Regions from separate parts of the Kitasatospora sp. NPDC085879 genome, predicted to be linked through region 2. Evidence: riboswitches for the same ligand, from Rfam matches in the RefSeq annotation. Region 2 holds a riboswitch; the other holds the start of a gene.
What was found. Region 2 has a riboswitch for glycine ahead of gcvP (aminomethyl-transferring glycine dehydrogenase). Riboswitches for the same ligand answer to the same signal wherever they lie in the genome.
Positions count from the first base shown of each region.

Region 1: another riboswitch for glycine. It lies ahead of gcvT (glycine cleavage system aminomethyltransferase GcvT); the one in region 2 lies ahead of gcvP (aminomethyl-transferring glycine dehydrogenase).

Region 1 covers NZ_JBFBJZ010000006.1:51,730-66,149, reverse strand. The annotation lists gene glgX (glycogen debranching protein GlgX) at 1-1,045, opposite strand, end outside; gene AB0P35_RS06860 (Ig-like domain-containing protein) at 1,264-2,472, shown strand; gene AB0P35_RS06855 (Ig-like domain-containing protein) at 2,668-3,948, shown strand; gene AB0P35_RS06850 (Ig-like domain-containing protein) at 4,125-5,330, shown strand; gene AB0P35_RS06845 (ATP-binding protein) at 5,424-5,972, shown strand; gene AB0P35_RS06840 (L-serine ammonia-lyase) at 6,254-7,636, opposite strand; gene glyA (serine hydroxymethyltransferase) at 7,796-9,064, opposite strand; gene gcvH (glycine cleavage system protein GcvH) at 9,142-9,516, opposite strand; gene gcvT (glycine cleavage system aminomethyltransferase GcvT) at 9,610-10,728, opposite strand; glycine riboswitch at 10,915-11,017, opposite strand; gene AB0P35_RS06820 (enhanced serine sensitivity protein SseB) at 11,137-11,931, shown strand; gene AB0P35_RS06815 (enhanced serine sensitivity protein SseB C-terminal domain-containing protein) at 12,117-13,004, shown strand; gene AB0P35_RS06810 (ABC transporter permease) at 13,590-14,420, shown strand, end outside.
Region 2 covers NZ_JBFBJZ010000048.1:7,884-22,303, reverse strand. The annotation lists gene AB0P35_RS29550 (CPBP family intramembrane glutamic endopeptidase) at 17-805, opposite strand; gene AB0P35_RS29545 (glutamate-cysteine ligase family protein) at 966-2,468, opposite strand; gene AB0P35_RS29540 (hypothetical protein) at 2,807-3,379, shown strand; gene AB0P35_RS29535 (DUF5999 family protein) at 3,696-3,887, shown strand; gene gcvP (aminomethyl-transferring glycine dehydrogenase) at 3,999-6,872, opposite strand; glycine riboswitch at 7,096-7,201, opposite strand; gene AB0P35_RS29525 (PRC and DUF2382 domain-containing protein) at 7,426-8,655, shown strand; gene AB0P35_RS29520 (MFS transporter) at 8,861-10,354, shown strand; gene AB0P35_RS29515 (DNA polymerase IV) at 10,518-11,930, opposite strand; gene AB0P35_RS29510 (ElyC/SanA/YdcF family protein) at 12,043-12,720, opposite strand; gene AB0P35_RS29505 (MerR family transcriptional regulator) at 12,836-13,519, opposite strand; gene AB0P35_RS29500 (bifunctional nuclease family protein) at 13,793-14,266, opposite strand; gene AB0P35_RS29495 (MerR family transcriptional regulator) at 14,364-14,420, opposite strand, start outside.

The sequences.
Region 1 (14,420 bases), on a different contig from region 2:
CGGCGTAGCCGCGGCGGCTGCGGTCCAGCCGGTAGTAGCCGCCGTTGTCGATGCCGCGCAGCGACAGCGCCGGGCCCATCACCCCGGACTCGGCGGTGTGGTTGTAGACCACGTCGAGGATCACCTCGATGCCGGCCGCGTGCAGCGCCCGCACCATCCGCTTGAACTCGCCGACCTGGCCGCCGCGGCTGCCGGCGGCGGAGTAGCCGGCGTGCGGGGCGAAGAAGCCGAGCGTGTTGTAGCCCCAGTAGTTGGTCAGGCCGCGGGCCTGCAGGTGGTCCTCGCTGACGTGGTGGTGGACGGGCAGCAGCTCCACCGCGGTGACGCCGAGCCGGGTCAGGTGGGCGATCGCCGCCGGGTGGGCGAGGCCCGCGTAGGTGCCGCGCAGCTCCGGCGGCACGTCCGGGTGGCTCATCGTGAAGCCGCGCACGTGCACCTCGTACAGCACGGTCTCGGCCCACGGGGTCTTCGGCCGCTGGTCGTCGTACCAGTCGTCGTCGTCGTGCACGACGACGGCCTTGGGCACGTACGGCGCCGAGTCCCGGTTGTCGCGGACGGTGTCGGCGACGTCCGGCTCGGGCCAGCCGCGGACGGCGGTGCAGGTGGCGTCGTGGCTGGTGAAGTCGCCGTCGATCGCCCGCGCGTACGGGTCGAGGAGCAGCTTGGCCGGGTTCCAGCGGGCGCCCGTCCACGGGTCCCAGCGGCCGTGCACCCGGTAGCCGTAGCGGGTGCCGGGCAGCACGCCGGGCAGGTAGCCGTGCCAGGTCTGGAAGGTCTGCTCGGTGAGCCGGTGCCGGGTCTCGGTGCCGTCCTCGGCGAACAGGCAGAGGTCGACGGCCTCGGCGCCGGCCGCCCAGAGCGCGAAGTTGGTGCCGCAGCCGCCGTCCGGGGCGGTGCGGAAGCGGGCGCCGAGCGGCTGCCAGCTGCCCGGCCACGGTTCGGCGGGCGGCGCCGGCTGCGGGGCGGGGGTGCGTCCGGGCCCGGCCGCGGGTGGGCGGCCGCTCTCCCGGCGCGTGCTCCGTGCCAGCTCCTGCCACGCCGTCATCGCCGCACCCTCCCTGCGCGGGGGTCCCGTACCCGCTCTCCAGTTGTTCCCTGATCCTGCGCAGGTGTCACGTGGCCGATCGTGTTGTGACGCTGGGTGAACGACAGGGCGACCGCCGGGTGGCGCGCCGGCTCGTGTCCGGCGCCCCGCGGCCTCGTTTGACCGGGTGCCGGGCGCCCTGGGCGCGACGGCGCACGGGCGGACGACAGGGGGACCTCATGCTGGCGGTGGCACGGCGCTGGGCGGTGCGGGCGGCCGCGGCGGGGCTCGCGCTGCTGGCCGGGTGCACCGGCGGTCCGGTGCCGGGTGGCGACGGCGGCCCGGCGGGCCGGCCGCGGATCTCCCGCGCGGTGATCGCGGCGATGCCCGCCGACGGAGCCCAGGAGGTGCACTCCGACGCCGAGGTGGCCGTCACCGTCGCCGGGGGGCGGCTGCTGTCGGTGCGTCTGGCGGACGACCGCGGGGTGACGGTGCCCGGCCGGACCGCCCCCGACGGCACCCGCTGGACGCCGGAGGAACAGCTCTCCCCGGCCACCCCGTACACCGTCGACGCGGTCGCCCAGGACGCGGACGGGCTGCGCGCCGACCACCACTCCGGCTTCGTGACGGCCGGTCCGGCGCACACGGTGGCCGCCTTCGTCACACCGGAGGACGGCGCGCTGGTCGGGGTGGGCATGCCGGTCTCGCTGCGCTTCACCCGGCCGGTCGCGGACCGTGCGGCGGCCGAGCGGGCGGTCGAGGTGGTGGCCGATCCGCCGGTGCCGCTCGCCGCGCACTGGTTCGGCAACCGGCGCCTCGACGTCCGGCCGCAGTCGTACTGGGCGCCGGGCACCCGGGTCACCGTCAGCCTGCGGCTGAAGGACGTGGAACTGGCGCCCGGCGAGTACGGCACCCAGGCCAAGGAGGTGGCCTTCACCGTCGGTCGGGCCCGGATCTCCACCGTCGACCTGGCGAGCAGCACCCTGACGGTGCGCGAGGACGGCGAGCCGGTGCGCACCCTGAAGGTCACCGCGGGCGGGCCGCAACACCCCACCTACCGGGGTGTCCTGGTGGTCTCGGAGAAGTTCGAGGAGACCCGGATGAACGCCCGGACGGTCGGCCTCGGCGACGAGTACGACATCAAGGACGTCCCGCACGCGATGCGGCTGACCGACTCCGGCACCTTCGTGCACGGCAACTACTGGGCGGACGAGGCGGTGTTCGGCACGGCCAACACCAGCCACGGCTGCATCGGGATCGCCGATCGGCAGGGCGGCGACGCCGACTCCCCGGCCGGCTGGCTCTTCGAGCACACCCTGGTCGGCGACGTGCTGGAGGTGCGCGGCGACACCGGCGCGGTGGTCCAGCCGTCCAACGGCCTGAACGGCTGGAACATGCCCTGGGCGGCCTGGCTGAAGGGCAGTGCGCTGGGTCCGGCGGCGCGCTGACCGCGTGCCGCGCTTCACCGAACCGGCACCCCCCTCCTGCGGAAGATTCACTCATCCGGGGCAGTTATCCTTGCGTGCCGCGCAGGCCCGGGACCGTTCCGCGCCGGTGCCGCGCGGAAGAAGTCCGAACCCGGTGAAACCGACCCGGGCGGGGGCGCGTGTATTCACCGTGGATACCGGGAGGGGAGCAACCGAGTGAAGCCGGTTCAGGCGGCCGAGGCCGCGATAGTCAGAGGTGCGGCCGCGTCCGGCCGCACCGGTCGTACCGCCCGCACCGCGGCCGTGGCGCTGGCCATGGGCGGCGTGCTGCTGTTCACCGCCGCCTGCAACGACGGCGGCTCGGGCGGCTCGGGGGGTTCCGGCGGCCCGGCCGCGAACGCGGCGGGCGCCTCCGGCGACTCGACCACGCAGGCTGCGCCGAAGACCTCCGCCGCGGTGCTCGGCGTCAGCGCCAAGGACGGCGCCACCGACGTCGCCCTGAACGGGCTGACGGTGACGGTGGCCAGCGGCAAGCTCACCTCCGTCGAGGTGAAGGACAAGAACGACAAGCCGGTCGAGGGCGCCATCGCCGCCGACGGCCTCAGCTGGAAGCCGAGCGCCGGGCTCCAGCCGGGCATGGCCTACACCGTCAACGCGCAGGCCAAGGACGACGCGGGCCTGCCGGCCGCGATCTCCTCCGGCTTCACCACGCTGACGCCGGCGAAGAAGGTCAGCACCAACGACAACATCGCCGACAACGCCACCTACGGCGTCGGCATGATCGTCTCGGTCTCCTTCAACAAGGACGTCAAGAACAAGGACGCCGTCGTCAAGGGCATCACCTTCGAGACCAGCAACGGCACCGCGGTCAAGGGCCACTGGTTCGGCTCCCGCCGCCTGGACTTCCGCCCGGCGGAGTACTGGAAGCCCGGCACCAAGGTGACCGTCAAGTACCGGCTGAAGAGCGTCGAGGTCGCCCCCGGCATCTACGGGGACATCGACCGCGACGAGCCGTTCACCATCGGCCGCTACCAGGTCAGCACGGTCGACGCCGCCAAGCACATGATGACGGTGGCGAGCGGCGACGGCTCCGCCAAGAGCATCCCGATCACCGCGGGCAACGACCAGAACCCGTCCTGGAACGGCACCATGGTCATCTCCAGCAAGGAGAAGGTGACCCGGATGAACTCGGCCACCGTGGCCAACGTCAAGGGCGACGAGTACGACGTCCCGGACGTGCCGCACGCGATGCGCCTCACCACCACGGGCACCTACCTGCACGGCAACTACTGGGGCAACGCCTTCGGCAAGTCCAACGCCAGCCACGGCTGCGTCGGCCTGCGCGACGTCAAGGGCGGCAGCGAGTCCTCCTCGGCCGGCACCTTCTTCAACAGCTCGCTGGTCGGCGACGTAGTGAAGATCGTCAACTCCAAGGGCCGCACGGTCTCCCCGGACAACGGCCTCAGCGGCTGGACGCTCTCCTGGAGCGCCTGGTAGACCCACAGCCCTCCCGGCACTCCGCCGACGGCCCGGCCGCTCCCCGTGAGCGGTCGGGCCGTTGCGGCTTCGTGACCGGATCGTCGCCCCGCGGGCCGAAACCCGGGCCCCTCCCGGAGCGTGTAAGGGGTGGGTGCCGCGCCGGGGAGTGCGCGGCGGTACGGAGGGGGGCCGACATGGCGTCGGTGCGCAGAGGTCTGACGGCGGGGGCGCTCGGGGGAGTGCTGGTCCTTGCGGCGGCGGCCTGCAGTTCGTCCGGGGCGGCGCCGGGGGCCGCGGCCCCGGGGGCGGGCACCACGGCGGCGAAGGCGAAGCCCGCCGTGCCGGCGGCGGTGGTGGGCATCGAGCCGAAGAACGGCGCCGTGGACGTCAAGCCGTCCGGCGCGGTCAAGGTCACCGCGTCCGGCGGGAAGCTGACGGCCGTCAAGGTGACCGGCCGGGACGGCCGGGAGGTGCCAGGCACCCTCGCCGCGGACGGACTGAGCTGGACGCCCGCCGCCGCGCTGGCCGTCTCCGAGCAGTACCGGGTGACGGCGCAGGCCGCCGACCCGGCCGGCGGGGTGACCACCGCCGAGAGCGGCTTCACCACGCTCACCCCGGCGAAGAAGATCGGCTCCTGGGACAACACCGAGGACCGGCAGACCTACGGCGTCGGCATGATCGTCTCGCTGCACTTCAAGAAGGCGGTGGAGAACCGGGCCGAGGTCGAGAAGGCCGTCGTCTTCGAGACCTCCGACGGCACCGCGGTGAAGCCGCACTGGTTCGGTGACGACCGGGTCGACTTCCGGCCGGCCGAGTTCTGGAAGCCCGGCACCGAGGTGACCGTCAGGTACCGGCTGAAGAGCGCCGAGTTGGCCCCCGGCGTGTACGGCGACACCGACCGCGACGAGCACTTCACGGTCGGCCGCTCCCGGGTGAGCACCGCCGACGTCGCCACCCACCGGATGACCGTGGTGGAGAACGGGAAGACGGTCGACACCCTCAAGTTCACCGCGGGCAAGCCCGGCTTCGACAGCTGGAACGGCACCATGGTGATCGAGGAGATGGCCCGCCGGACGAGGATGTCCTCGCAGGGCGTCAGCGGCGTCAAGGCCGGCGACGAGTACGACCTGGACGACGTGCCGCACGCGATGCGGCTCACCGACACCGGCACCTACGTGCACGGCAACTCCTGGGCCCTCGGCGCGATGGGCCGCTCCAACGCCAGCCACGGCTGCATCGGCATCGCCGACACCCGCTACGGCAGCGACGGCACCGACGCCGGCCGCTTCTACGACGCGTCAATGATCGGCGACGTCGTCACCGTGGTGAATTCCAAGGGCGAGCACGTCTCCGGGGAGAACGGCCTGAGCGGCTGGAACCTGGCCTGGACCGCCTGGTAGGCCCGCAGGCGTGCCGCTGTCATATGTCCGGACGCCGTGATCGTTTGCTCATTGTCCGTGCGCGCCCGCATGCGTTCCGCAATGATGGGCGCCATGGCGGGATGGCGTGAGTCGGGCGAGGCGTCGAATCGGGTGCTCGGCACGGCCGGTGACGATGCGTCGGACGGCCGCGGCCTTGCGCTCGCGGCCCTGGAACGGCTCACTCCGCGCGAGCTGGAGCAGGCGGCCTTCGAGCTGCTGCGCGACCCGGCGGCCGAGGAGGAGGTGCGGCTGCCGTCGCGCCCCGAGTCGGCCGGGATCGCCCGCCGCCTGGTGGCCGCCGTGCTCCGTTCCTGGGAGCTGGCGCAGGCGCAGGAGTCCGGCGAGCTGCTGGCCGGCGAGCTGGTCGCCAACGCCGTCCGGCACGCCGGGGGGCGCACCGTCGGCCTTCGGATGGGGCGCCGCCAGGGCTGGGTGCGGATCGAGGTCCGGGACTCCTCACGGGCGCTGCCCTGCATGATCGTGGCGGCCGAGCGCGGCGGCGCGGAGAACGGCCACGGGCTGGTGCTGGTGGACGCGGTGTCGGACCGCTGGGGCGCCGACCTGCTGCCGCGCGGCAAGTCCGTCTGGTGCGAGCTGCGGGTCCGCGAGCGCACCGCCTGAGCCCACCCGGCCCCGGAAGCGAGCAGGGCCCCCGTGTCCGCTCGGTGTGCGGTGTCGGGGGCCCGTGCGCGTCACCGCGCGGCCAAGGGGGTGCGCGCCCGCGGTGGAACGGCCGAACCGGGTCGGTGGAGGCCGTGGAATGCCTCTACTGTCGCATGACGGGACCGGTCTGGACAAATCGATCCAAAGGTGCAGGCCGCCCGCAACCTTCGAAGGCTCCGTTGTTCAACTCGGCGACCTCTGAATGCTTGCCGTAAGCCGCGGTCGGGCCGTGGCCCTCGTCAGCACTCGATGACGTTGACCGCGAGGCCGCCGCGCGAGGTCTCCTTGTACTTGATCTTCATGTCGGCGCCCGTCTCCTTCATGGTCTTGATCGCCTTGTCGAGGGAGACGTGGTGCCGGCCGTCGCCGCGCAGCGCCATCCGGGCCGCGGTGACGGCCTTCACGGAGGCCATGCCGTTCCGCTCGATGCAGGGGATCTGGACCAGGCCGCCGACCGGGTCGCAGGTGAGGCCGAGGTTGTGCTCGATGCCGATCTCCGCGGCGTTCTCCACCTGCTCGGGGCTGCCGCCGAGCACCTCGGCCAGGCCGCCCGCCGCCATCGAGCAGGCCGAGCCGACCTCGCCCTGGCAGCCGACCTCGGCGCCGGAGATGGAGGCGTTCTCCTTGAAGAGCATGCCGATCGCACCGGCCGCCAGCAGGAACCGGACGATGCCCTCGTCGTCCGCGCCCGGCACGAAGTTCAGGTAGTAGTGCAGCACGGCCGGGACGATGCCCGCGGCGCCGTTGGTGGGCGCGGTGACCACCCGGCGGCCGGAGGCGTTCTCCTCGTTCACCGCCATCGCGTAGAGGGTCACCCACTCCATCGCGTTGGCCGGGCCGATGCCCTCGGCGCGCAGCGCCCGGGCGCCGGACGCGGCCCGGCGGCGCACCTTGAGCCCGCCGGGCAGGATGCCCTCGCGGCCCATGCCGGCCGCCACGCACTCCTGCATGACGTGCCAGATCTCCAGCAGCCCGGTCCGGATCTCGGCCTCGCTGCGCCAGGCCTTCTCGTTCTCCAGCATCAGGCCGGAGATGGACAGGCCGGTCTCGCGGGTGAGCCGCAGCAGCTCCTCGCCGGTGCGGAAGGGGTAGCGCAGCACGGTGTCGTCCGGCTTGACCCGGTCGGCGCCTATCGCGTCCTCGTCGACGACGAAGCCGCCGCCGACCGAGTAGTAGGTCTTCTCCAGGACGGGGGCGCCGGTCTCGTCGTACGCGGCGAGGGTCATGCCGTTGGCGTGGTACGGCAGCGACCGGCGGCGGTGCAGCACCAGCTGGGCCGCCGGGTCGAAGGCGATCTCGTGCTGGACGTCCTTGTCCTGGGCGAGCAGTCGCAGCCGCTTCTCGCGGTGGATGCGCTCGACGTCGAGGTCGGCCTGGTCGACGTCCACGGTGCGCGGGGAGTTGCCCTCCAGGCCGAGCAGGACGGCCTTGGGGGTGCCGTGGCCGTGGCCGGTGGCGCCGAGCGATCCGAACAGTTCGGCCCGGACGGAGGCGGTGCGGGTCAGCAGCCCCTCGGAGTGCAGGCGGCGGGCGAACATCCGGGCCGCGCGCATCGGGCCCACGGTGTGCGAGCTGGAGGGCCCGATGCCGACGGAGAAGAGGTCGAAGACGCTGATGGCCACGGGGGACGTCCTTGTCTGGTCTCGTGGAAGGACTTGCGGGGTGACACGGGACGGGGCACCGCGCGCACTGTCCAGTGTGCGCGGTGCCCCGGAATTCCTGGCGTCCGGCCGGGGTGAGGCCGGTCACCGGGGGACGAACTGCTTACCGCGGGGTGCGGGTCACAGCTCGGGGTAGAGCGGGTACTTCGCGGCGAGCGCGGTCACCCGGGCCTTGAGCGCGGTGGCCTTGGCCTCGTCGAAGCCCGGCAGCAGGGCCTCGGCGATGACGTCGGCGACCTCGCGGAAGTCGTCCGCCAGGAAGCCGCGGGTGGCCAGCGCCGGGGTGCCGATGCGCAGGCCGGAGGTGACCATCGGCGGGCGCGGGTCGTTCGGGACAGCGTTGCGGTTGACCGTGATGCCGACCTCGTGCAGGCGGTCCTCGGCGTCCTGGCCGTTGAGCTCGCTGTTGCGCAGGTCCACCAGGACGAGGTGCACGTCGGTGCCGCCGGAGAGCACGGAGACGCCGGCGTCCACGGTGTCCTGGCGGAGCAGGCGCTCGGCGAGGATCTTCGCGCCCTCCAGGGTGCGGCGCTGGCGGTCCTTGAACTCCTCCGAGGCGGCGACCTTGAAGGCCACGGCCTTGGCGGCGATCACGTGCTCCAGCGGGCCGCCCTGCTGGCCGGGGAAGACCGCGGAGTTGATCTTCTTGGCCCACTGCTCCTTGCAGAGGATGACGCCGCCGCGCGGGCCACCCAGGGTCTTGTGCGTGGTGGTGGTGACCACGTCCGCGTACGGCACCGGCGAGGGGTGCAGGCCCGCGGCGACCAGGCCGGCGAAGTGCGCCATGTCGACCATGAGCAGGGCGCCGACCTCGTCCGCGATGCGGCGGAACTCGGCGAAGTCCAGCTGGCGCGGGTAGGCGGACCAGCCGGCGATGATCAGCTTGGGCTGGTGCTCCTTGGCGAGGCGCTCGACCTCGGCCATGTCGACCTGGCCGGTCTTCTCGTCCACGTGGTACGCGGCCACGTTGTAGAGCTTGCCGGAGAAGTTGATCTTCATGCCGTGGGTGAGGTGGCCGCCGTGCGCCAGGCTCAGGCCCAGGATGGTGTCACCCGGCTGGATCAGCGCGAACATCGCCGCGGCGTTCGCCTGCGCGCCGGAGTGCGGCTGCACGTTGGCGTGCTCGGCCCCGAACAGCGCCTTCACCCGGTCGATGGCGATCTGCTCGGCGACGTCGACGTGCTCGCAGCCGCCGTAGTAGCGCTTGCCGGGGTAGCCCTCGGCGTACTTGTTGGTCAGGACCGAACCCTGGGCCTCCATGACCGCCACCGGGGCGAAGTTCTCGGAGGCGATCATTTCGAGGGTGGTCTGCTGGCGGTGCAGCTCGGCGTCGACCGCGGCCGCGATCTCCGGGTCGAGCGCGTGCAGGGACTGGTTCAGAACCGTCATGAGGTGGGGTCTCCCCGTCGAGCGAAGGGCTGGGGCGGGGCGGCCGCAGCGCTGCGGCCGCCCCGAGGAGCGGGCGGTCAGCCGCCGATGAACGCGGTGTACGCCTCGGCGTCGAGCAGCTCGTCGGTGGCCTCGACGCGGACCTTGAACAGCCAGCCATCCTCGAACGGGGAGCTGTTCACCAGCGCGTTGTCGTCGAGGACGGCCTGGTTGACCTCCACGACCTCGCCGGTGACGGGCGAGAACAGGTCGCTGACCGACTTGGTGGACTCGAGCTCGCCACAGGTCTCACCGGCGGTGACGGTGTCACCGACCTCCGGGAGCTGGACGTAGACGATGTCACCGAGGGCGTCGGCCGCGTGCGCGGTGATGCCGACCGTCGACACCCCGTCCTCGGCGGCGGTCAGCCACTCGTGCTCCTTGGTGTAGTGCAGGTGCGTGGGGTTGCTCATGGCGTCATTCTCCAGGATCGCAAGAGAGAGGGGCGCGGCCGTCCGCTGAGCGGACCGCTGGGAAAAGGGCGTGAGAAGAGGATTCTGGGGCGTTCAGCGGGCGCGCTTGTAGAACGGCAGCGCCACGACCTCGACCGGCTCGGCCTTGCCGCGCACGTCGACCGCGACGGCGGTGCCCGGCTCGGCGTGCGCCGCGTCCAGGTAGGCGATGGCGATCGGCTTCCCGAGGGTGGGGGAGGGCGCGCCCGAGGTGATCCGGCCGATCGGGTTGCCCCCGGCGTCGACCACCGCGTACTCGGCGCGCGGCACCCGCTTGCCCTCGGACACCAGGCCGACCAGCTTGCGCGGCGGCGCGGACTCGGCCTCGGCGGCCGCCTGCTCCAGCGCCTTGCGGCCCACGAAGGCGCCCTCGTTGGTGGTCTTGTCGAAGCGGACCACCCGGCCGAGGCCGGCGTCGAACGGGGTCAGGTCGGTGGACAGCTCGTGGCCGTACAGCGGCATGCCCGCCTCCAGGCGCAGCGTGTCGCGGCAGGACAGGCCGCAGGGCACCAGGCCCTTGTCCGCGCCGGCCTCGGTCAGTGCCTGCCACAGGTGCTCGGCGTCGGCCGGGGCGCAGAAGACCTCGAAGCCGTCCTCGCCGGTGTAGCCGGTGCGGGCCAGCCAGACCTGCCGGCCGGCGACGGTGGCGGGCAGCAGCGCGTAGTACTTCAGGCCGGGCAGGTCGGCGTCGGTGAGGGAGGCGAGGATGCCGTTGGCCTCCGGGCCCTGGACGGCGATCAGCGCGTAGGCGTCGCGGTCGTCGCGGACGACCGCGTCGAAGCCGGCGGCGCGCTCGGTCAGCGCGTCCAGCACGACCTGGGCGTTGGAGGCGTTGGCGACCACCATGTACTCGTCCTCCGCGGTGCGGTAGACGATCAGGTCGTCGAGGATGCCGCCGTCCTCGCGGCAGATCATCGTGTAGCGGGCGCGCAGCACGCCCAGCGCCGAGATGAAGCCGACCAGCGCGTGGTCCAGCATCTCGCCGGCCTGCGGGCCGGAGACGGTGAGCTCGCCCATGTGCGAGAGGTCGAACAGGCCCGCCTTCGTGCGGACGGCGAGGTGCTCCTCGCGCTCGCTGCCGTAGCGCAGCGGCATGTCCCAGCCGGCGAAGTCGGTCATGGTGGCACCGAGCGAGCGGTGCAGCGCGTCGAGCGCGGTGAGGCGGAGGGACATGACGGCAGGACTCCTTGGCTGCAGGCAGACGCATGGGCGACCCTCCCGCCCGGAAGAGGGCAGGGTGGGCTGGTGGAGTCTCCCCGTCTGTCGTCAACAACCTGAGAGCTTCACCGCCACCCCAAGGATGGCGGCTTGCACCGTGGGTGGGCGCACGGCGCGGCCGTGTCCACTTTCCAGATGTGCCTCGCCCGTGCGGTATGGGTGCCTGAGAGATTCCGGGGAGGACTTGCTCCTTCGGCGCCGGCCTCGCCCCTGGGGGCGTTCCGGACTCTCCCGCGCGGGTTCGAGCGGCCAGTATGAACTTGTCGGAGGGTCGAGCGCGCTCATCATGGCATGCCGCCGGGCCTGATGGGAGAGGGGGCGGCCCGCTAGGCTCTGTACAGGGGACGAGCGAAGGGGCGGTACATGGGGTATCCGGCGGGCGAGGCACAGGCGTGGGCCGCACCCGGCACGCCGCCGGAGGGCGGCAACTGGCCGGCCAACGAACTGGAGCAGGTGCTCACCGCCGCGCTCGGCGACCCCGGCGCCACGCCGCGGGTGATCGAGGTGCTCGCCCGCAGCCAGGTGTGGATCCCGCTGCCGGCCGGCGCCGACCCGCAGGGCACCTCGCTGGACCTGCCGACCATCGAACTCGCCGGCGCACCGTACGTGCCGGTGTTCTCCTCGCAGGAGCAGTTCCTGCAGCACGCCCCCGGCATGGCCTTCGCCGTCGCCCCGGTGTGGGAGTTCGCCCGCGGCCTGCCGCTGGGTATCGGCATCGCCGTCAACCCGGAGGCGCCGGTGGGCATCCCGGTGCCGCCGGAGGGCGTCGGCGAACTGCGCCGCGGCCCGCAGGGCGACCGGGTGCACGGCGAGGCCGTCTCCGAGGGCGCCGCGGTCGCGCTGCGTGAGCCCGAGCCGCACCAGGAGCCGTACGCCTTCCTCGCCGCGGCCACCGCCGAACTCGCCCAACTGCCCGGCGTCCTGACGGCCCGTCGGGCGCTCGCCCGGGTGGAGGCGGACGCCCCGCAGCTGTACGTCGGCGTGCAGCTCGACCCGGCCTGGCCGGCCGATCCGACGCAGGTCAACGAGGCCCTCGGCCGGGCGCTCGGAACCGCGCCGCCACCGTGGGGCGTCCACCTGGTGCTGCTGGACCTGGCCGACGACCCCGTCGTGGAGTGGCTGCTGTCCCGCGTGGCCCCGTTCTACGTCCGGGCGTGACCTCCCGCCGGGGCGGCCCGCCCGCGCGGGCCGGCGGGGGACGCGCAGAGCGGCGCGGCGAGGGGTATCCGGCATGACGCCTGTCGGCCGCGCGCAATAGGGTGCTGCCCGGCAGTGGGCACGAGCGGCGGAAGACGGAACAAGACGGGGCACGGCGACGTGAGCGAGCGGAGCGAGGCGGGCGCATGAGCGCGGCAGCGGCAGGCGGTGGGCCCGGCCCGTGGGGCCAGGCCCCCGTGGCACGGCCGGTCGGTGACCCGGGCGCCATCGAGCGCGCCCTCGGCGCGGTCGCCCCGGAGCGCTACGACGCCTACGAGGACCTGCTGCGGGCGCTCGCCCAGGGGCAGGTCTGGATGCTGCTCTGGCACGGCACCCCCGGCAGCCCGGACGCCCAGTACGGGAACATGGACATCGGCGGGCACGGCTACGCCCCCGCCGTCACCTCCGCCGAGCAGCTCGCCGCCAGCGGCTGGGCCCGCGCCCACGAGGTCGTCTCCGGCGCCGAGATCGCCGCCGCGCTGTTCCGCACCCGCTGGGGCCTGTGGCTGAATCCGCACGCACCGGGCGGCGGCGTCGGCATCCCGTGGGCGGACCTGAGACGCATCGCGGTGGGTCTGGACCGGCTGCCGGCCGGGCCGCTGCGGATCTCCGAGCCCCGGCTGAACGCGCCGCAGTTCTACGGCCTGCTGGAGCAGCAGGCGGCGCAGATCCGCCCGCTGCGCTCGCTCCGCCAGGCGTGGGTGCAGCCCGCGCTGGGCGAGGCGTACCTGGCGGTCGGCCTGGACCTGTACGACACCTCGCCGCCGTCGGTGGAGGCCGCCCGCGCCCTGGTGCAGCGGGCCGCCCAGCTGGCCCCGGAGGGGCTGGCGGTGTCGACGGTCGCGCTGGCCGACGAGTTCGACCCGGTGGCGATGTGGATGCGGGCGAACGCCCGCCCGTTCTTCGACCGCGACACCCAGTACGGGCGTCCGCAGGGTACGGCCCCCTACCCGGCTTTTGGTTACTCTCCGCAGTCGGCGCCGGGGCAGCAGCCCTGGCCCCAGCAGCCCTGGCCCGGCTACCCCGGCCGTTGATCAACTCCTTTTTTCCTCCTTTTTGCACAATCGGGTGGCGGTGATCCGCCAGTGGCGGGTCATGCCCAGGTGATGGCGGTTTCCCGCCGTTGGCGGGCTTCCGTCAGTACCCGTCTTGACAGGCTTGTTTCAGCCGTGTGAAGAGCCGTATTCGGGGCCGCGCAGGCCTGCATGCCGGCAGATCACAGTTAGGCATCCTTCGGTTGCCCCCTCTGGCGGAACGTCGCTCCGATGACAGAGAGTGCTGCCCAACGCAGTGCGCGAGCCGACCCCCACAAAGGTGATCGCGTCCTGGTCCGCCGAACCGCGCGATGTGCATGCCGCGCACCCCGGCACCACGTAGGACCCGCAGTACCCCCGCAAATGCCGCGAACCGTCGCCCCGGCCCCGTGCCGGACGGCAGGCTCCGGTACCTCGAAACGAACTCTGCACCGCCGCACCGGCGTACGGAACCACCGCACCGCTCTGCACCGCACCTGTCGCGAATTCCGGACCGTCCGGGGTCCGGGCCCTGATCGGGCCCGGGTCGCCCCGCCGGACCGGGCCGTGGGCCGGCCACCGTCGGCGAGGGGAACGAACTGACTCATGACCACACCCACCGAGACCACCGGCTCCGCCCGGCCGGAGGCAGTAACTGCCGCACCGGCCAAGCGCATTCAGGGCCGCTCGCCGGGCCGGATCGCCTGGGACCGGCTCAAGCGCGACAAGGTCGCCCTCGCGGGCGGCACCGTGGTGCTGCTGCTGATCCTCGCCGCGATCTTCGCGCCGGTGCTGACGGCACTGTTCGGCCACCCGGTCGACGAGCCCCACCCGGACCAGATCAACCCGGACCTCGGCCTCCCCAGGGGCGCGTACGGCGGCATGAGCGGTGACTTCCTGCTCGGCGTCGACCCGACCTTCGGCCGCGACGTCTTCAGCCGGATCCTCTACGGCGCCCAGATCTCGCTCACCGTGGCCTTCCTGGCCGCCGCCGTCTCCGTGGTGATCGGCGTGGTGCTCGGCGCCGCGGCCGGCTACTTCGGCGGCTGGGTCGACGCGGCGATCAGCCGGGTGATGGACGTCCTGCTGGCCTTCCCGCAGCTGCTGTTCTCCATCGCGCTCGTCTCGGTGATGCCGAACTCGCTGCTGGGCCTCGGCGGCACCGCCCTGCGCATGGGCATCCTGGTGCTGGTCATCGGCTTCTTCGGCTGGCCGTACATCGGCCGCATCGTCCGCGGCCAGGCCCTGTCGCTGCGCGAGCGGGAGTTCGTGGACGCCGCCCGCAGCCTCGGCGCCGGCAGCATCCACATCCTCTTCCGTGAGCTGCTGCCGAACCTGGTCGCGCCGATCCTCGTCTACACGACGCTGATCATCCCCACCAACATCCTCAGCGAGGCGGCGCTCAGCTTCCTGGGCGCGGGCGTGAAGCCGCCGACG
Region 2 (14,420 bases):
AAGGGCGCAGGGGCGGTCAGGCCGTCGGCAGCCAGCTGACGTGGCCCGCGAGGAGGGCGTAGCCGACGAAGGCGACGGTGTCGATCAGGGCGTGCGCGACCACCAGGGGCATCACCCGGCCCCAGCGGCGGTACAGCAGGCAGAAGACGATGCCCATGACCATGTTGCCGACCAGTCCGCCGACCCCCTGGTACAGGTGGTACGAGCCGCGCAGGAGCGAGCTGGTGACCACCATCGCCGGCCAGGACCAGCCGAGCTGTCCGAGCCGCCGCAGCAGGTAGCCGACCACGATCACTTCCTCGAGGATCGCGTTCTGCCAGGCCGAGCCGATCAGGACGGGGATCCGCCACCAGACGTCCGGCAGGCCGGAGGGGGCGACGGTGAGGTTGAAGCCGGCGGCCTGGGCGGCGAGGTAGAGGCCGAGGCCGGTGCCGCCGATCGCGGCGGCGAGCAGTGTGCCGCGCCCGAGGTCCCGCGCCTTGTCCCGCAGGTCGAAGCCGAGCACCCGCAGCGAGGTGGACTCCCGGACCAGCAGGTAGCCGACCAGGACGACCGGCATCAGCCCGCGGGCGATGTAGTAGACCTGCCAGGCGAGGTCGATCCAGGGCCGGCCCGGTGCGCGGGAACTGTTGAGGGTGGCGACCTGCCGGCCGAGGGCGATGGGCTGGGTCACCGAGTCGGCGAAGCTGATCAGGGCGGCGACGCCGCTGGCCCCGAGGGAGAGCCCGAGCACGATGAGCAGCTCGACGCCGAGCAGACGGCGGGCCGGGGTGCCGGTCTCGGGCTCGGTCGAAACGCTGGTCACCTGGTCTCCCGCGCGGCGGCTCGCTGCCCGCGGCCGGCCGGCGCGCGGGCCCGGGGGCACGGACGGCCTCCGGGCCGATCATCCTCGCACACGCGGATGAGAGCGCCCCGCCGCAAGCTCGGCCCGTGGCGGGGCGCTGCCTGCGGCGGGGCGCGGCCGGTCAGCCGACCGGCCAGGTGTGCACCGGTTCCCCGGTGCGCATGTACTCCACGTACCTCCTGGTCATCGCGGCGATGGCGGCGGTGCGGTCCATGCCGAAGTGCTCGCGCAGCCGGTGCACGGTGGCGGCCTGCCAGGAGGCGCCGTTGGTGCGGCGCAGGCAGCGCTGCTCGATGACGCCGAGGTAGCGGTCGCGGTCGGCGGGTTCGACGCCCCACTCGTCGAGGCCCTGGTGGGCGAGCGGGAGCAGTTCGTTGAGGACGAGCTCGGTCACCGGGACGGGGGCGGTGCCGCCGCGGCCGGCCCGTCCGTGCCGGGGCCAGTGCAGGACGGCGTCGATGCCGTGCCGGGCCGCGGTCTGGAAGTTCTCGTCGGCGCGTTCGAACGGCAGCCTCGTCCAGACCGGGCGGGACTGCTCTGCGAGCACGCGGACGAGGCCGTAGTAGTAGGCGGCGTTGGCGAGCACGTCGGTGACGGTGGGGCCGGCGGGCAGGCAGCGGTTCTCCACCCGGAGGTGGGCGATGCCGTCGGCGACGTCGTACACCGGGCGGTTCCAGCGGTAGATGGTGCCGTTGTGGAGCCGCATCTCGGCGAGTTTGGGGACGCCGCCGGAGGCGAGCACCTTGACCGGGTCCTCGTCGTCGCAGATCGGCAGCAGGGCCGGGAAGTAGCGCAGGTTCTCGGCGAAGAGATCCAGCGCGGAGTCCACCCAGCGCTCCCCGAACCAGGTGATGGGGCGCACGCCCTGCGCCTTGAGCTCCGCCGAACGGGTGTCACAGGCCTGTTGGAAGAGCACCGGCCGGGTCTCGCGCCACAGTTCGCGGCCGAACAGGAACGGCGAGTTGGCGCCTAGCGCGACCTGACTGGCGGAGATCGCCTGGGCGGCGTTCCACACCGGCGCGAACTTCTCCGGGGTGACCTGCAGGTGGAGCTGGAGCGAGGTGGCGGCGGCCTCGGCGACCATCGAGACCGACTCGACGGCGAGGTGCTCGACGCCCTCGATGTCGAGCGCGATGTCCTCGCCGCGGGCGGCCAGGATCTGGTCGCTGAGCAGGCTGTACCGGTTGTTGTGGGACATGCTGTCCAGGCCGGTGTGGTCCAGGTCGAGGGTCGGCAGGATGCCGACCATGACGATCCGGGCGCCGGCCTCCTCGGCCTGCCGGTCGGCGTAGCGCAGACAGGTGTCGACCTCCTCGCGGAGCTCCTCCAGGACGTGGCCGCCGAGCCGCCGCGGGGCGACGTTGACCTCGATGTTGAAGCGGCCCAGCTCGGTCTGGAAGTCGGCCGAGGCGATCGACTCCAGCACCTGCGCGTTGCGCATGACCGGCATGCCCTGCTCGTCGGCCAGGTTGAGCTCGATCTCCAGGCCCATCATCGCTCTGGGGCGGTCGAAACGTCCCTCGCGCAGCATCCGCTCGAACACGTCCAGACAGGACTGGAGCTTGCGCCGGTACAGCTGCCGGTCGGACAGTTCAGCGCGAGTGGCCGCGACCTTCTCGCCCATGAGCGTCCTCCTCCCCTAGGTCGACCGTGCATGCATCATGCCCATCCGGAAGATCGATAGCCCGGGGTCTCGAACGCGGTGGCGAGGCCCGGAACTGACGGCCCGTCAGTGAATACCGGACTTGCCGCACCACACCGAACGTGATAAGAAGGTCACCCTGCGCACCTGTTCGAGTAGAATTCGCACTGCGCTCCCGGCCGGTTTCCCGCCGCACGACGACCTCGTGCTCGCGTGGTTCCGTGCCCGCACCGCGATCATGCCCAACCGGACACGGCCAGGTCCCGCCACGCCGGTATGCCGCACTCGCACGCCGATCTCGCACAGAGAGGCGACCCGCCATGACTCTGCAGACCCCTCAGCCGCCGCCCAGTGCCCTGCGGGCCGTGCTGGCCGCCCTCGACGACGAGGGCGCGCTCAGCAAGCCAGCGGCCGCAGCGCTGCGCCATACCGCCGGTCCGCTGCTGCCCGCGCACCCGCTGGCCGTGTACGTGCTGGAGGGGTCCGCGCTGGGCACCGCGCGGCGCACCGGCTGGCGGTTCCTGATCAAGCAGGGCAGCGGCGGTGTCGTCGCGGCCGCGGAGGTGGCGGAGACGCCCGCCGGGCACACCTTCGCGCACTTCGCGGCCGGCCCCTATCTCGACTCCACGGTGCAGGCGCTGCGCCAGGCGTGGCAGCTCGCGCAGGGCTCGCGCACGATCCGGCTGCCGCGGCTGCTGTCGATGCCGGGCCACTACGCGACGGCCCTGTGGTTGAACGGTTCGGCACCGGACGGCCGGGACGACCTGCTGATTCCGCTCTCCCCCGCGCCGCTCGGGGTGACGGCCCACCGGATCTACCGGGCGGGCGAGTTGCTGGCGGCGCTGGAGCGCCCGCCGCTCGGCGGCGCGACGATGCTGCTCAGCCAGAGCTGACACCCCCGAATCACCCGGACGGGCCATCGGGTCTGACCTATCAGGGTCAGACACCCGGTGGCCCGTTCGGTCGTTCCGGCGCCGGTCGGCCGCCTGAACGGGTGATCTCCTGCAACGGGTTGTGGCGCATGTCACGAAACTGCTGCGGGAGCGGCCCGGGATGCCGACACTGGGAACCAGCGGCTGTGGGGGCTTGTCCTACCCACCGAAGCGCCGGTTCACACCTGGGCCGGCGAGGATGATCCGCCGGCAGGGCGGCGCACCACGGGGGCGCCGGCGGCGGGGCAGGATCGCGAGCGAAGCGAGGGTACGAGCTATGTGCCAGCACCGTCCTGAATGTCCTTCGGCGGAGTCGGCCGACCGCGAAGCGGCCGTACCGGTGGCCCGCCACCCCGAGCAGGGCTGGAGCCTGCTCTGCAACGGCGTCCTCCTGTTCGAGGACACCGGTGAACTGCTGCCCGACGGCCGGGTGATCGCCCCGCGGCGACCGCTCGCCGTGGCGGCCTGACCACCGACCCGGAACGCCCGCCGGGATCGCCGGCAGGGGCGCCGGCCCGGAACGCCGCGAGGGCCCCGGAGGAGATCTCCTCCGGGGCCCTCGCCGTCATGCCCTGAGGGCTCAGACGCCGTACTCGTCCAGCGGCGGGCAGGAGCAGACCAGGTTGCGGTCGCCGTAGGCGCCGTCGATCCGGCTCACCGGCGGCCAGTACTTGTCCGCGGGGTTCACGCCGGCCGGGAAGACGGCCTCCTCGCGGGTGTACGCGTGCTGCCAGTCGGCGGCCAGGTTGGCGGCCGTGTGCGGGGCGTTGCGCAGCGGGTTGTCCTCGGCGGGCCACTCGCCGGAGCCGACCTTCTCGATCTCCGCGCGGATCTCGATCATCGCTTCGCAGAAGCGGTCGATCTCGTACAGGTCCTCGGACTCGGTGGGCTCGATCATCAGCGTGCCGGCCACCGGGAACGACATCGTCGGGGCGTGGAAGCCGTAGTCGATCAGACGCTTGGCGACGTCGTCGACGGTGACGCCGGTCTCCTTGGTGAGCGGGCGCAGGTCGATGATGCACTCGTGCGCGACCAGGCCGCCGGGGCCGGTGTAGAGCACGGGGAAGTGCGGGGCGAGCCGCTTGGCGATGTAGTTGGCGTTCAGCACTGCCACCTGGGTGGCGCGCTTGAGGCCCTCGCCGCCCATCAGGCGGACGTACGACCAGGAGATCGGCAGGATCGCCGCCGAGCCCCAGGGTGCGGCCGAGATCGGGCCGACGCCGGTGGCCGGGCCGGCCTCCTCCTGCAGCGGGTGGTTCGGCAGGTACGGCGCGAGGTGCGCGCGGACCGCGACCGGGCCGACGCCCGGGCCGCCGCCGCCGTGCGGGATGCAGAAGGTCTTGTGCAGGTTCAGGTGCGAGACGTCCGCGCCGAACTTGCCCGGCTTGGCGAGGCCGACCAGGGCGTTGAGGTTGGCGCCGTCGACGTAGACCTGGCCGCCGGCGTCGTGCACCATCTCGCAGATGGTGGTGATCTCGGTCTCGAACACGCCGTGGGTGGACGGGTAGGTGACCATCAGCACGGACAGCTGGTCGCGGTGCTGCTCGATCTTGGCCTTGAGGTCGTCGACGTCCACGTCGCCGTCGGTGAGGGTCTTCACCACGACGACCCGCATGCCGGCCATGACCGCGGAGGCGGCGTTGGTGCCGTGCGCGGAGGACGGGATGAGGCAGACGTCGCGCTGGGTGTCGCCGTTGGCGTGGTGGTAGGCGCGGACGGCCAGCAGGCCGGCCAGCTCGCCCTGGGAGCCGGCGTTCGGCTGGATGGAGACCGCGTCGTAGCCGGTGACCTCGACGAGCTGCTGCTCCAGGCCGTGGATCAGGCTGAGGAAGCCCTGCACCTGGTCGGCCGGGGCGAAGGGGTGCAGCTGGCCGAACTCGGGCCAGGTGACCGGCTCCATCTCGGTGGTGGCGTTGAGCTTCATGGTGCAGGAGCCCAGCGGGATCATGCCGCGGTCCAGCGCGTAGTCCCGGTCCGACAGGCGGCGCAGGTAGCGCAGCATGGCGGTCTCGGAGCGGTGGCTGTGGAAGACCGGGTGGGTGAGGTACTCGTCCTCGCGCAGCAGGGCGGCGGGCAGCGCGTCCGCGGTCTCGTCGAGCTCGCCGCCGGCGATGCCGAAGGCGGCCCACAGCGCGGTGACGTGCTCGCGGGTGGTGGTCTCGTCGCAGGAGATCGAGACGGTGTCGGCGTCGACCTTGTGGATGTTGATGTTCGCGGCGAGCGCGGCGGTGACGACCTCGTCGGCGCGCTGCGGGACGCGGGCGGTGACGGTGTCGAAGAACTCGCCGTGCACCAGCTCGACCCCGCCGGCGCGCAGGCCCGCGGCGAGCGCGGCGGCGTAGCGGTGGGTGCGGCGGGCGATGTCCGCGAGGCCGTCGGGGCCGTGGTAGACGGCGTACATCGAGGCCATCACGGCGAGCAGCACCTGGGCAGTGCAGATGTTGCTGGTGGCCTTCTCGCGGCGGATGTGCTGCTCGCGGGTCTGCAGGGCGAGGCGGTAGGCGCGGTTGCCGTCGGAGTCGACGGAGACGCCGACCAGGCGGCCGGGCAGGTTGCGGGCGTACTCGGCGCGGACGGCGAGGTAGCCGGCGTGCGGGCCGCCGAAGCCCATCGGGACACCGAAGCGCTGCGAGGTGCCGCAGGCGATGTCGGCGCCCATCGAGCCCGGGGACTTGAGCAGGGTGAGGGCGAGCAGGTCGGCGGCGACGGCGACGACCGCGCCGAGGCCGTGGGCCTGCTCGATGACCGGGGTGAGGTCGCGGACGACGCCGGCGGCACCCGGGTACTGGAGGAGGACGCCGAAGACGCCGCGCTCGGCGATCTCGGCCGGGATGCCCTCGGACAGGTCGGCGACGACCACCTCGACGCCGGTCGGCACGGCGCGGGTCTCGATGACGGCGACGGTCTGCGGCAGGGTGTCGGAGTCGATCAGGAAGACGCCGCCCTTCACCTTGGTGACGCGGCGGGCCAGGGCCATGGCCTCGGCGGCCGCGGTGCCCTCGTCGAGCAGCGAGGAGCCGGAGGTGGCCAGGCCGGTGAGGTCGGAGACCAGGGTCTGGAAGTTCAGCAGCGCCTCGAGGCGGCCCTGCGAGATCTCCGGCTGGTACGGCGTGTAGGCGGTGTACCAGGCCGGGTTCTCCAGCACGTTGCGCAGGATCACCGGCGGGGTGAAGGTGCCGTAGTAGCCGAGGCCGATCATCGAGGTGGCGACCCGGTTGCGGTCGGCCAGCTCGCGCAGCTCGGCGAGGACCTGGGCCTCGCTGCGGCCGGCCGGCAGGTCCAGTGCGGTCAGGCTGCGGATGGCCTCGGGGACGGCCGCCTCGGACAGCTCGTCCAGGGACGCGTAGCCCACGTGGGCGAGCATCTTCTCCTGGGCGGCGGCGTCGGGGCCGATGTGGCGGGTCTCGAAGGGACTGGCCTGCTCGAGCTCGGTGAGGTTCGGCTGGGCGTTCATGGGGGTCGAGGCCTCCTGGTCACGGACCGGCGGGGGTACGCACGCCGGTCGGCCGCCGTGGGGAGCCAAAGACGCACGAACCCGTCAGGCCTCCCCCTCTGTCATCGGTACCTGAGAGCTTCGCCGCCATGACGCCCGAAGGCATCTCGTCGGCTTGCACCGTCGGTGAGGGTGGTGCCGCCGGCTCCTGTGCCGACGATCCTGCCCTGCTTTCCAGAGTGACCTGGCCCGTGCGGTACGGGTGCCTGAGAGATTCCGGGGAGGGGTTGCTCCTTCGGCGCCCCTTTCCCCCTGCTCAACGGGGTCCGGGACTCTCCCGCGCGGGCTCGGCGGTCGCCGCCCAGGGTACCAGCGGGACTGCCTGGAATGGCGGGCGCTGTGACCGGCGTCCCACCGGTCCGGCCCTCCCCCGGACGGCCGATCACCGGCCCGGACGGCCCCGTTCGGCTCGCCGCTGTCCGGTTCGTGGCGTTCTGTGTAGATGGCGTCTGGCCAGCTCCTCCAGCCGTCCCGACGTCCGCGTACCACAGGAGCAGTAGCACTGGAGGACAGCGTGCAGACCGATATCGATCCGCGAGACCTGATCGGGCACAAGGCGGTCGACCGGAACGGTGAAAAGATCGGCACGGTCGACGAGGTGTATCTCGACGACGCGACCGGTGAGCCCGAGTGGGCCGCGGTCCGCACCGGGATCTTCGGCCGGGACGCCTTCGTCCCGCTGACCACCAGCGAGTTCTCGGGCGAGGAGCTGAAGGTCCCGTACGACAAGTCGCTGGTGAAGGAGTCCCCCGACTTCGGCGTGGGCCAGCACCTGTCGCCCGCCCAGGAGTTGCAGCTGTACCGCTACTACGGGCTGGACACCGCCGGCGCCGGCCGGCCCGGCGCGGAGGCCGCCCCGGCACCGGCCGAGCGCCCCAGGGACACCGACTTCGGCACGGTCGCGCAGACCGCACCCGGCGGGGCCGCGTCGAACGGTCAGGCCCCGGCGGACGCCCGGTCCGCGGCGAACGGCCACGGCCGCACCGACCAGGGCCGCACCGACCACGCCGACGGGCAGCACGGCGGGGCACGCCGGGAGCACGCCCGGCCCGAGAGCCACGGCGGCCGGGAGAACGACCAGGAGATCACCATGCAGCTCCAGGCGGTACCGGCCGGCGCCAACGTCCGCCCGGCGACGCCGGCCGCGGCGCAGCGCCCCGACCGGGCCGAGCGGCACGCCGGCGGCGAGGCCGGGGCGCACCGGCCGGTCGAGATCGTCTGCCGCGAGGAGCGGCTGGACATCAGCACCGAGTGGCACGTGCTGGGCACCGTCCGGCTGCGCAAGTACGTGACCTCGGAGGCGGTGGAGCGCCGGGTGCCGGTGGTGCGCGAACGGGCCCGGGTGGAGCGGGTGCCGGTGAGCGACGCCGAGCGGGCCGCGCTGAGCGACCAGGAGATCGCCGATGCGGTCGAGGAGGTGACCCTGCGCGAGGAGCGGGCGGTGGTGCGCAAGTACCTGGCCCCGATCGAGCGGGTGCGCCTGGTGGTCGAGCGGTACACGGAGGAGGAGCTCGTCCGCGAGGAGCTGCAGCGCGAGCAGGTCGAGGTGCACGACGAGACCGCGCACCAGCCGTACGGTCCGCAGCCCTTCAGCCCGCCGCCGGCCGAGCGGGCGGCCGGTCCGGCGGGCCGCGCCCCCGCGGCGGGCGGGCCGGCACCGCACGCGTCGGCGCCGGCGCACGTCCAGGTGGCGGCCCGGGCCGCCGCGCAGCCGCCCCGGCCGGAGCCGCTGCACCCGGTCTGACCCTTCCGGCTCCCGACTCCGGCTCCTGACGACGACAGGTCCCGGTCCGCTGCGGCGGGCCGGGACCTGCGCTTTGCCGAAGCTTCACCGATCGATATTTGACAGAGTGAAGTATCGACCTGCATCGTTACTTCAGTTCATTCACTATCGCTTGCCTGAAGCAGTGATTTCGGCTTCCGGCAGCCCCAACGGGAGGAAACCCACCGTGAGTGAGGCCCCACAGCCCGCCGCCACGGACGAGAAGCCGAGCAGTGCGCGGGTGCTCCCCGCGCTCGTGCTGGCCATGCTGGCGTTCAGCGTGGTGCAGACCGCGGTCGTGCCGATCCTGCCGTCGCTGGCCAAGGAGCTGAACGTCTCCGGCTCCAGCATCACCTGGCTGATGACCGCCAACCTGCTCTCCGCGGCCGTGCTCACCCCGCTGCTCGGCCGGTTCGGCGACCTCCGCGGCCGCAAGCCGATGCTGCTGGTCTCGCTCGCCGGCCTGGTCGCGGGCTCCGCCCTCGCGGTCGGCACCCACTCCTTCACCTGGCTGGTCGTCGCCCGCGTGCTGCAGGGCGCCGGCGGTGGCGTGCTCCCGCTCGCGATCAGCATCGTCCGTGACGAGCTGCCCAAGGCCAAGGTCACCGGCGGCGTCGCCGCCATCAGCGCCTCCATGGGCGTCGGCAGCGGCCTCGGCCTGGTCGCCACCGGCCTGCTGCTGGAGCACTGGAGCTACAAGTCGATCTTCTGGATGGGCCTGGTCTTCGGCATCATCGCGGTCGCCCTGGTCGCCCTGCGGGTGCCCACGGACCCGGTCGTCGACAAGGAGGGCGGCGCCGACCCGCTCGGCGCGCTCACCCTGGCCGGCTGGCTCTCCGCCCTGCTGATCGCCGTCAGCCAGGGCAACCACTGGGGCTGGACCTCCAACCGCACGCTCGGCCTGTTCGCCGTCGCCGCGGTGATCGCCCTGGTCTGGATCCTCATCGAGGTCAAGGTCACGCACCCGCTGGTCGACATGAAGATGATGTCCCGCCCGGCCGTCGCCTTCACCAACATCTCCGGCCTGCTCATGGGCTTCGGGATGTACGGCTCCTTCATGGTCATCAGCAACTTCGCGCAGACCCCGGAGAAGCTCGCCCACTACGGCTTCACCGCCACCGTGCTGCACGCCGGCGTGATGCTGCTGCCGTCCGCCCTCGGCTCGATGGTCGCCGCCCCGCTCGGCGCCCTGATGATCGCCCGCCGCGGCCCGCGTCTGCCGCTCGTCGCCGGCGGCATCCTCGGCGCGGTCGCCATGGCCTACCTCGCCCTGCGGCACAGCCACGAGATCGACATCTACCTCGCCTCCGCCGTCTTCGGCCTCGGCGTCGGCCTCGCCTACGCCGCCATGCCGGCCTACATCAACGGCGCCGTGCCGGCCGAGCAGAGCGGCATCGCCAACGGCATGAACGCGGTGCTGCGCACCGTCGGCGGTGCCATCGGCACCGCGGTGATGGCCGCGATCCTCACCGGCGACACCATGAAGCTGCCGATCCCGGTCGCGCTGCCGACCCTGCAGGCCTACGAGCACGCCTACTGGACCGCCGCGGTGATGTGCGTCGTCGCCGGCCTGGTGCCGTTCGCCATCCGCCGGATCAAGTCCGCCGAGGCCCCGGCCGTCGGCCCGGCCGCGGGGACCCCCTCCGCCACCAGCCCCGAGCTGGCCAAGACCGACGCCTGACGAGGCGTCTCCTCGCGCCAGGGGACAGGGCGCGAGGGGGCCGGGCCCCGTGGACGGTTGTGGGCATGCGACCACGGACACGGCCCGGCCCCACCGAGCGACCCCGCACTGGGACGGTGCGGGGCCGCTCGCCATGTCCGCCGCGTACCGCTCGGGCCGCGGCTCAGGCCTGGCGCAGCGGCAGCGGCTCGGACGGCTCCAGATCCGGGTCGTCCACGGCGAAGGTCCGCACCCGGCCCGGCGGCCCGTACGGCGTCTCGAAGCGCACGGTGACCCGGCCGACCCCGCTGCCCTGCACCCAGCCCGGGCCGAACTCGGCGTGCCGCACGTCCTGCCCGGGCAGCCAGCGGCGCAGCAGCGGGGGCACGGCCTCCGCCGCCGGCCCGGACGGCCGTGCGGGCGGCTCCTCCCCCGCGCCCGCCGTGCCCTCAGAGCCCTCCTCCGCCTCCTCCGCCTCTGCCTCCGCCTGGGCAGCGTGCGCGGCCTGCGCGAACAGGTCCTCCTGGGTGTAGTCGGCCAGTTGGGACACGCCCACGCCGAGCAGCCGCACCCCGCCGGTGGTGTCCACCTGCAGGGCGAGCCGGCGGGCGGTCTCCGCGATCACCGCCTCGTCGTCCGTGGGAGCGCGCAGCGTCTCGGAGCGGGTGAGCGTGGAGAAGTCGAAGCGGCGGACCTTCAGCACCACGGTGCGGCCGGAGCGGCCCGCCGCCCGCAGCCGCCGGACGCACCGGGCGGTGAGCTGGTCGATCTCGTGCAGGATGCGGTCGCGGTCGGCGAGGTCGACCTCGAAGGTGTCCTCCACCGACACGGACTTGGCGTCCCGGTCGGGCACCACCGCGCGCTCGTCGTACCCGGTGGCCATCAGGTGCACCCCGGCGCCGTGCGCCCGCCCGAGCAGCTGGACGAGCTCGGCCTCGCCCGCCTCGGCGAGATCGGCGACCGTGGTCAGGCCGGCCCGGCGCAGGGTCTGCTCGGTGGCGGGCCCGATCCCGGGCAGGGCGCGGACGGGCATCGGGCTGAGCACGGCGCGCTCCGAGCCGATCTCCACCAGGACGAGGCCGTCCGGCTTGGCCTGCTCGGAGGCGATCTTCGCCATCAGCTTGGAGCCCGCGGCGCCGACCGAGGCGGTGAGGGCGGTGTGTTCGAGGATGTCGGCGCGCAGGTCCTCGGCGACCGCGAGCACCAGCTGGGCGCCGACCGCCGGCTCGGCCGCGGCGAGCGCGGGGCCGTACGGGCCGGCCTCCAGGTCGACGAAGGCCTCGTCGAGGCTGAGCGGCTCGACCAGGGGTGAGCGCTCGCGGAGCAGGGCCATGACGATGTCGCTGTTCTCCCGGTAGGCGGCGAAGCGACCGGCCAGGAAGGCGGCGTTCGGGCAGAGCCGGCGGGCCTGCGCCATCGGCATCGCGGAGTGCACACCGAACTTCCGGGCCTCGTAGGAGGCGGTGGAGACGACACCGCGGCCGCCGAGGCCGCCGACGATCACCGGCTTGCCGCGCAGGCTCGGCTTGGCCGCCTGCTCCACCGACGCGAAGAAGGCGTCCATGTCGAGGTGGATGATGCTCGGCACAGTCCGCACAGGGCGATCATCGCGCACGGCTGTGACAATCCGTTCGAGGCGGGGCAGCGGCCGTTCCCGGCCGGGAGACCGCCCGCGCCCCCACCGCCGAGCCGGGCCGTACCGCCGCGCCCTACCGCCGGGCCGCGTCCGCCAGTGCCAGGGTGACGCCCTGCTCGGTGGCCCCGAGGAACCGGGGGTCGGGGCGCAGCCAGGCGTCCAGCGCCGCCTTGCCCGCCCCCGGGATCTCGCGCAGCCCGCCGTAGTACCAGGTGGTGTCGTGCGGCTCGTCCACGGCCACGGCGTAGGCGTCGATGCCGGCGGCCTCGCACAGTGCCAGGGCGCGCCGCACGTGGAAGCCCTGACTGACGAGCAGGGCGTGGTCGACGCCGAAGATGCGGCGGGCCCGCACGCAGGAGTCCCAGGTGTCGAAGCCGGCGTAGTCGCCGACCACCCGGATGTCGGGCACCCCCCGGTCCGTCAGATAGCGGCGCATGGCGTCGGTCTCGTCGTAGTCGGTGGTGCTGTTGTCGCCGGTGACCAGGATGGCCTGCACCTTGTGCTGCTGATAGAGGTTCAGTGCCGCGTCCAGCCGGTGCGCGAGGTACGGGGAGGGCTCGCTGCCGAAGAGTCCTGCGCCGAAGACCACGGCGACGGGCGCGGCGGGGGCGTCGGCCACCGCGCGGACGCGGCCGTCCTCGCCGGTCCACAGCCAGGCGCTGGGCGCGAGTGCGAGGGTGCTGACGACGACGGCGGCCTGGAACCAGCGCCGCCGGCCTGTGCGGTCGCCGAGCCCGGGAATCCGCCGCAGCCGTGCTGCGGCCCGGCGCAGCCTCTTCAGATCCTTGATCGACACATCTGGCGGGACGCGGCGGACGGCCGGCGCGGTTCCCCCGGTCCTGTGCCGGGGCCTGCGTGGACGGGAATCAGACGGCGCGGTTGCGGCGCTGGGCGAGCTCGTCGGCCGGGTCATGGCCGATCAGGGTCTCGCCGGTGTCGGTGCGTTCGGCGTGCAGCCGGCCGAGCGCGCTCTCCAGCTCCTGCCAGACCGCGCCGACGGCGATGCCGAACATGCCCTGGCCGCCGCCGATCAGGTCGACGACCTGCTGCGGGCTGGTGCACTCGTAGACGGTGGCGCCGTCGCACATCAGCGTCAGGCCGGTGAGGTCGGTGGGCTCGGCCGCCTGGAGGTGGGCGACGGCGACCCGGATGTTCTGCAGCGAGACGCCCGCGTCCAGCAGCCGCTTGACGATCTTCAGCAGGAGGATGTCGCGGAAGCTGTAGAGTCGCTGCGCGCCGGCCGGGTACGCGGTGCGGACGCTGGGCTCCAGCAGCCCGGTGCGGGCCCAGTAGTCGAGTTGACGGTAGGTGATGCCGGCGGCGGCGCAGGCCGTCGGCCCGCGGTAGCCGACCAGGGCGGAGGTCGGCGGGATCCGCTCGATCGCGGGCTGCCCGGCCTGGACGGCCGGGAAGCGCCCCACCCGGGGCAGTTCGGTGTCGACGGGCTCGGCCGGGGCCTCCCAGGCCCGCGGGGCCGGTGTGCGGCCGGAGCGCGGCAGGTGCACGGCGCACAGGCCCCCGGCGGTGGCGTCGTCGCCAGTACCGCTCATGCCTGCCTCCGTCCACTCGGTCCTTCGGCTCACCGGGGCGCCGGACGGCGCAGGCCGACCGGAACCTCCCTTGACGGTAGGCAGTCACCACAGGCCCGTCAACGATCGCCACGCCGGGGCTCCGGTCGGATGTCACTCCGGAGAGTGGTTTTTCGTGCCCTTAGTGTGGGTAGGAAGCCGACTTTTTGCAAAGCGCCGTTGCAGTGACTCAAGGCCGGTAGTACGAGGACTACGAGGACTCTGCGGTACGTGGACCGTGGCCGTGGCCGACGGTTACTGCTGGCCGCCGCCGAAGTCGTCCGGCGAGACCTGGTCGAGGAACTCGCGGAACTTCTCGACCTCGTCCTCCTGCTCGTCCGGAATGGCGATGCCCGCCTCGGCGAGCACGTTCTCGCTGCCGTAGATCGGCGTACCGGTCCGCAGGGCCAGCGCTATGGCGTCCGAGGGGCGTGCGCTCACCTCGACACCGCCGGAGAAGACGAGCTCGGCGTAGAACACGCCCTCGCGCAGGTCGCTGATCCGGACCTCCGTCAGCTGCTGGCCGAGCGCGTCGAGCACGTCCTTGAAGAGGTCGTGCGTCAGCGGCCGCACCGGGGTCATGCCCTGCTGCGCGAAAGCGATCGCGGTCGCCTCGCCCGGGCCGATCCAGATCGGCAGGTACCGATCGCCCCCTACCTCCCGCAGCAGCACGATCGGCTGGTTGGAAGGCATCTCCACCCGGACACCCACGACGTCGAGCTCATTCACACTGGCAACCCTATGGCTCGCGCCGCCGATAGGAAAGCGCAGCACGTCCGGCCCTGGTCAGCAGCGCGGCACCGGGGTGTCGCGGGCGGCCGCCCGATCAGCTGGGTCGGGCGCGCAGCCCCGCCTGGACCATGGCCGCGTGCAGCCGGACGGA